DNA from 3 places in the Micromonospora sp. WMMD712 genome. Region 2 is predicted to be linked to each of the others. Evidence: riboswitches for the same ligand, from Rfam matches in the RefSeq annotation. Region 2 holds a riboswitch; each other region holds the start of a gene.
What was found. Region 2 has a riboswitch for cyclic di-AMP ahead of O7633_RS22170 (hypothetical protein). Riboswitches for the same ligand answer to the same signal wherever they lie in the genome.
Positions count from the first base shown of each region.

Region 1: linked by a shared signal. The riboswitch ahead of O7633_RS11200 (hypothetical protein) and the one ahead of O7633_RS22170 (hypothetical protein) in region 2 are both predicted to bind cyclic di-AMP.
Region 3: linked by a shared signal. The riboswitch ahead of O7633_RS19430 (NlpC/P60 family protein) and the one ahead of O7633_RS22170 (hypothetical protein) in region 2 are both predicted to bind cyclic di-AMP.

Region 1 is NZ_CP120743.1:2,671,952-2,674,206, reverse strand. Features, by position in the region: gene O7633_RS11205 (SRPBCC family protein) at 1-18, shown strand, start outside; gene O7633_RS11200 (hypothetical protein) at 67-1,137, opposite strand; cyclic di-AMP (ydaO/yuaA leader) riboswitch at 1,142-1,271, opposite strand; gene O7633_RS11195 (cation diffusion facilitator family transporter) at 1,425-2,255, opposite strand, start outside.
Region 2 is NZ_CP120743.1:5,081,117-5,083,371, reverse strand. Features, by position in the region: gene O7633_RS22175 (YibE/F family protein) at 1-975, shown strand, start outside; cyclic di-AMP (ydaO/yuaA leader) riboswitch at 1,142-1,272, shown strand; gene O7633_RS22170 (hypothetical protein) at 1,277-2,255, shown strand, end outside.
Region 3 is NZ_CP120743.1:4,494,097-4,496,351, forward strand. Features, by position in the region: gene O7633_RS19425 (C40 family peptidase) at 1-466, shown strand, start outside; cyclic di-AMP (ydaO/yuaA leader) riboswitch at 682-822, shown strand; gene O7633_RS19430 (NlpC/P60 family protein) at 835-1,875, shown strand; gene dcd (dCTP deaminase) at 2,005-2,255, opposite strand, start outside.

The DNA of each region.
Region 1 (2,255 bases), 2.4 Mb from region 2:
CTCGGCCGGGCGGCGTAGCGCCCGGCGACCCGCCCCGGTGGGGGAGGGCCGCCGGGGCGCGGTGGCTCAGATCACCGACAGGTGCACGTGGTTGGTGTGGTCGCTGGACGGGTCGCCGTTTCCGCCGCTGTACGCCTTCCAGCCGCTGCTGGGCAGCCAGATCTGCTTGAACCAGATCACGTAGAGCACGGCGAGCCGGTCGGCGTTGCGCACGAAGTACGCCGCCAGGTTGTTGCCGTAGGTGCGGTCCCCGCCGCTGGCCACGCCGCCGAAGCCGCCCTTCTGCGCGGCGAAGTCGCAGGCCCGGCCCTTCGGGTGCTCGCCGGAGCCGCCGGGGCGGTAGCAGGAGACGTACCGGGTGAAGCCGGCGGCCTTGGCCTGGTTGAGCGCGTGCAGGGTGCGCGGGGTGATGCAGCCGTTGGCCGGGGTGGGGTCGTTGACGCTGCACGACTCCGCCGGCCAGGAGCCGTCGGAGTTGCGCTTCGCGGGGGTGGCGTTCGCGCTGGAGGTGCCGCCCGGGCTGGACCCGCCGCCGCTGCTGCTGGCCTTGTCGTTGGCCACGGTGAGGGCCCGTTCGGCCTGCTCCTTGCGCTTGCCCATCAGCGCGACCTGCTTGCGCTGCTCGCGGATCTCGCCGTCGAGGGCCTGCCGGGTCTTCGTCGCCTCGTCCCGGGTGGTCAGCAGCTCGCGCAGCGCCCGGTCCTCGTTCGCGGCGATCGTGTCGAGCGCGGCGGCCCGGTCGAGGAACCCCTCGGGGGAGCTGCTGTCGAGCAGCACCGAGGCGGCGGTGAGCCGGCCCTTCTTGTACGCCACCCCGGCGATCTCGCCGACCTTGGCGCCCCGGGTGACCAGCTCGGCCTCGACCGTCTTGAGCTGGCCGCCGAGCTGCTGCTGCCGCTTCACCGAGCGGTCGAGGGCGGTCTTGGCCTCCAGGTAGCCCTTGCTGGCCGCCTCGAGCTGGGCGCGCAGGGCGGGCGTGCCGCCCTCCTCGTCGTCGCCGGGCGCGGCGAGCAGGCCGACCGGCGGCGCGGCCCCGGCCGGCGTCACCGGCGCGACCCCGAGGCCGACGGCGAGCGTCAGCGCCAGCGCCGCCGCCACCCGGGCGGCGATCCTTCCTACAGGTGCCACTGCTGGCATGTGCGTGTCCTTCCGTCAGCCGCCGACCGGGTTAGCTGACGGGTTCGGGACGGAAGATCCCTACCGCTGGAGCGGATGCACCCCACACACATGGTTCCCCGGCTCGCCCACGGGCGATTAGGCGGCGGCCACCACAGGCGCCGGAGGGCGCCGCCCGGCGGTGGCCGGGGCTGAGCCTACCGGTGCAGATGGGGCCAGCGCTGCCTCCGTGACGGAGGGTACGCGGATGAAACCTGTCAAGTCGGCCATTCGGCCGCGAATGTCGCAAAAATTGCTGGATTCCCGTCTCACCAGCCGGCCGGGCCGCAGCCGTCGCGGGCCGCTCCGGGCTCGACCTGCAACGTGGCGTGCTCGATGTGGAAGTCCTCGTGCAGGGCGGTGCGGGCGGCGGTCAGCACCGCGCCGACCTCCGCGCCGGGCGCCATGGTCAGGTGGGCCGAGGCGACCTCCATGCCGGAGGTCAGCGTCCAGACGTGCAGGTCGTGCACCTCGACCACGCCGGGCACGGCGGCCAGCCGGTCGTGCACGGCGGTCACCTGGAGGTGCTCCGGCGCGGCCTGCACCAGGATGCGCACCGCGGCCCGCCCGAGCCGCCAGGTGCGGGGCAGGATGAACACGCCGATCGCGACGGCCACCGCCGGGTCCGCCCACCACCAGCCGGTCGCCATGATCAGCACCGCCGCGCCGATCACGCCGACCGACCCGAGCAGGTCGCCCAGCACCTCCAGGTACGCCCCGCGCATGTTGATGCTCTCCTTCGCCCCGCTGCGCAGCAGGGCGAACGCGGCGACGTTGGCGAGCAGGCCAAGCACCGCCACCACGAGCATCGGGCCGGTGGTCACCTCGGGCGGGTCGCCGAAACGGCGGACGGCCTCGACGAGGACGTAGACGGCGACGCCGCTGAGCAGCAGGGCGTTGCCGAGCGCGGCGAGCACCTCCAGCCGGTAGAGCCCGAAGGTGCGCTGCGGGTCGGCGGTGGCCCGGCGGGTGGCGGTGATCGCGGCGAGCGCCATGCCGATGCCGAGCACGTCGGTGAACATGTGCCCGGCGTCGGAGAGCAGTGCCAGCGAGCCGGTGCCGAGCGCGGTCGCCGCCTCGACGATCATCAGCGCGGCGAG
Region 2 (2,255 bases):
GTGGTGTTCGCGCTGGCGATCGTCGCGTTCGGCCGCTGGCGGGGGGTGGCCGCCCTCGCCGGGCTCGCCGCCACCTTCGCCATCCTGCTGACCTTCGTGCTGCCCGGCATCGGCGCGGGCGGGTCGCCGCTGCCGATCGCCGTCGTCGGCTCCGCGCTGATCATGTTCGTGGTGCTGTACCTCACCCACGGGGTCACCGCGCAGACGTCGGTGGCCGTCCTCGGCACCCTCGGCAGCCTGGTGCTCACCGGCCTGCTGGGCACGCTGGCCACGGCCGCCACCCACCTCACCGGGTACGGCAGCGAGGACGCGACCACCCTGTCGATGTTCCGGGGCGACGTGGACCTGCACGGCCTGCTCCTGGCCGGCATCATCATCGGGTCGCTCGGGGTGCTCGACGACGTCACCGTGACCCAGGCGGCCACCGTCACCGAGCTGGCGCACGCCAACCCGGGGCTGTCCCGGTTGCAGCTCTACCGGGCGGCCACCCGCGTCGGCCGGGCGCACATCGCCTCCACGGTCAACACGATCGTGCTGGCGTACGCGGGCGCGTCGCTGCCGCTGCTGCTCCTGCTCACCGCCGACTCCCGCCCCGTGACCGAGATCCTGACCAGCGAGTTCCTCGCCCAGGAGATCGTCCGCAGCGCGGTCGCCACGCTGGGTCTGATCGCCGCCGTGCCGCTCACCACCGGGCTGGCCGCCGTGGTCACGGCGGCAGGGCGCACGGCAGCGGGTCCCACGACGGCGGGACCCACGGCGGGGCACGGGGCCGCGCCCCGGACCCGCCAGGCGGGCGGCGGGGACGTGCCGGCGGCGCGTACCCACGGGGGCGGGCGGCGGACCGCGGACCGCGATCTCGCGCTGGAGGCGCTCGGCGGCGGCCGGGCGGCCGAGGGATTCCCCGACGACCACGCCCCCACCCACCCCCCGGCCGGACGGCCGCACCGAGAAGGAGGCACGGAGACCGCATGGTGACACTGCGCAGCGTGACCGGCGGCGGCATCCGCCCTGAGAAGCGCATCACTGATTACCGACGGCGATTACGAAATGACGCTTTTAGTCGGCATCCGGACGTAGCTCCCCGCATGTGCTCTCGGGTAACCTCGCTGCCGGTCACCGCCGAAGGCGCGAAGCGGCGCCTGCGGTGCCGCCGCCCAATCGCCGCGAGGCGAGCCGGGGAACCAGGTGCCCGGGGTGAATCCGCGCGAGCGGTAGGGGCCGCTTCCGCCCCGAACCCGTCAGCTAACCCGGTCGGCGGTCGATGGAAGGGAACACTGTGACGGCACCCCTGCACCGCTGGTTGACACCCGTGGTGGCCGTGCTCGCTGCCCTGGCGGTCGTCGCCGGGCCGGCCGCCCCGGCGCTCGCCCTGCCCGCCGCCGCCCCCCAGCCCTCGGGGCACGAGGAGGACGACGAGCCCCAGCTCATCACCGACGTGATCGAGGCGACGAACCGGGACTACGTCCAGGCCAAGTCGAAGCTCGAAAAGTCCAAGAAGCGCCAGGCCCAGCTCGCCGACGAGGTGCGGAAGGCCCAGGAGGAGCTGGACGCGCTCGCGCCGCAGGTCGGCGAGATGGCCGCGCAGTCGTACCGGACCGGGCGGGTCGGTGCGATGGCGATGCTGCTGGAGAGCAACAGCCCGGACTCGTTCGTCAAGCGCGCCTCCGCCCTCGACGAGCTGAACATGGTCAACGCCAACAAGCTGGCTGAGGTCAGCGCGGCGAAGAACCGCGCCGAGCAGGCCAAGCTCGCGCTCGACGCCGAGGTGCGCGAGCAGCAGAAGCAGGCGTCGGTCATGGCGAAGAAGAAGCACGACGCCGAGAAGGCGCTCGCGCTGGTCGGCGGCAAGGGCTTCACCGGCGGCCTGGTCAACGCCACGTCCCCGGTCGCGCGGATCGCGCCGGGCCGGACGTCGGACGGCACCTGGCGGCCGGAGTCGTGCAGCGAGAACGACCCCACCACCTCCGGCTGCGTGACGCCCCGCACGCTGCACGCCTACAAGGAGGTCAAGCGGGCCGGCTTCAACCGGTTCGTGGGCTGCTACCGGCCGGGCGGGCCGTGGGAGCACCCCAAGGGCCGGGCCTGCGACTGGTCGCTCCAGAACAGCGGCTTCTCCCCCTGGCACAACAACGACACCCGGATGTACGGCAACAACCTCGCCGCGTTCCTCATCCGCAACGCCGACCGGCTCGGCATCTACTACGTCATCTGGAACCGGCAGATCTGGTTCCCGGCGAACGGCTGGAGTTCCTACA
Region 3 (2,255 bases), 590 kb from region 2:
CAAGGAACTGGCGGCGAAGAAGAAGCAGATCAACGCCGAGATCAAGCGGCTCCAGGCGTCGATGCCGAAGACCGTGGTGTCCGTCCAGGGATGCCCGACCATCACCGGCGTGATGAATTCGGATGCCCGCACCGCCATCAAGACCGCCTGCGCCCAGGTCGGCGACCCGTACGTCTTCAACACCGCCGGACCGGACACGTTCGACTGCTCCGGCCTGACCCAGTACGCCTACAAGGCCGCCGGGATCTATCTGCCGCACTTCACCGGCGACCAGTGGAAGAAGGGCAAGCTGGTTTCGCGCTCCGAGGCCCAGCCCGGTGACCTGGTCTTTTTCTTCAGCGACCTGCACCACGTCGGCCTCTACATCGGCAACGGCATGATGGTGCACGCGCCCCGGGCCGGCAAGCCGGTCAACGTGAGCAGCATCAACACCATGCCGATCGCCGGCTTCCGCCGAATCGCCTGATCACCGAGCCCGGCCCCCGCGAAGGCCGCGCCGCGCAGCACCGCCCGAAGGCCCCCGGTCTCACCAGACCGGGGGCCTTCGACGCGCGGCGGACATCGACGCCGGCCACGGGCCTGTACGGTGTGTCACGGCCGGTCGGGTTGCGGATCGACGGCGATCGTCTCTACTCTGGCCAATTGTCGGCCGGTAGCTGCACCGCCCAGCCGGGTGGTGACGGTGCGACACCGCCGAGTCGCCTCCGGGCGAGCCGGGGACCCAGGTACGCCGGGGTGAATCCGCAGCGGCGCTGCGGTAGGGCGCTCTCCCTTCCCGCCCGAACCCGTCAGCTAACCCGGTAGGCGGTAGAGGAAGAAGGAGAACGGAGCCCGGTGGCACACCATGCTCCGCGGCGCCCGTCACGCCGGTCGGCCGACGCCGACCGGACGCCGGCCGCGCCGCGTCCCCGCTGGTCACGCTGCACCACCGTCCTCGCCGCACTGGTCGGCGTCGCCGTCGTCCTGACCGGCGCACCGACCGTGGCCCACGCCGACCCCTCGGTCGCCGAGATCGAGCGGCAGATCGACGAGGACTGGAACAAGCTCGAACCGATCATCGAGCGGCACAACGCCACCCGGCAGGACCTCGCCGCCAAGCGCAAGCAGGCCGACGCGCTCGCCGCGCAGATCGGGCCCCTCCAGCGCCAGGTGGACGAGGCGTTGAAGAAGGTCGGCGGCCTCGCCGCCGAGGCGTACAAGGGCGACAACCTGTCGGTGGTCAACGCCCTGCTCGGCAGCCGCACGCCCAGTCAGATGATGGGGCAACTGGAGCTGCTCGACCGGTTCGCCCAGCGCCAGCAGCACGACGTCCAGGCGGTCGTCGACCTCCGCGACGAACTGGCCGCGAAGAAGCAGCCCCTCGACGAGATGGTCGTTCAGCTCACCCGCACCGAGGCCCAGCTCGCCGCGAAGAAGAAGCAGATCAACGCCGAGATCGACCGCCTGCAGAAGCTGCGGCTGAAGGTCTACGGCAACGGAGGCGGCGGCCCCCTGAAGCCCGCCCCCTGCCCGGCGTCCTACCCGGGCGGCGGCGCGGGGACGGCGGTGAAGTTCGCCTGCGCCCAGATCGGCAAGCCCTACGTCTGGGGTGCCGAGGGCCCGAACTCGTACGACTGCTCGGGGCTGATGCTGGCCTCGTGGGCGAAGGCCGGCGTCTCGCTGCCGCACAACGCGGCCCAGCAGCGGTCGGTGACCGCCCGCGTCAGCCGCGCCGACCTGCGCCCCGGCGACCTGGTCTTCTACTACTCCGACCTGCACCACGTCGGCATGTACGTGGGCGGGGGCTGGGTGGTGCACGCCTCCCGGGCCGGCGTCCCGGTGAAGATGAAGCGCGTCGACGACGGCCCGATCCACAGCTACGGCCGCCCCTCCTGAGGAGGCAAGGAAGGGCCCCTTCTTAACGCATACGGTCGAGAAGGGGCCCCTTCTCACACCCTGGCGAGGGCGGCGTGGCGCGCCGCCGCCCGCAGCCGCAGCCGCAGCGGGAGGGTCGGCGGGGCGGCGTCAGCGGGGCGGCCAGGTGCGCCAGTTGCGCCAGGAGCGGCTCGGGGTCGGGCCGCGCTGGCCCTGGTAGCGCGAGCCGTAGACCGCCGAACCGTACGGGTGCTCGGCCGGCGACGACAGCCGGAAGATGCAGAGCTGGCCGATCTTCATGCCCGGCCAGAGCGTGATCGGCAGGTTCGCCACGTTGGACAGCTCCAGCGTGACGTGGCCGGTGAAGCCCGGGTCGATGAAGCCGGCCGTGGAGTGGGTGA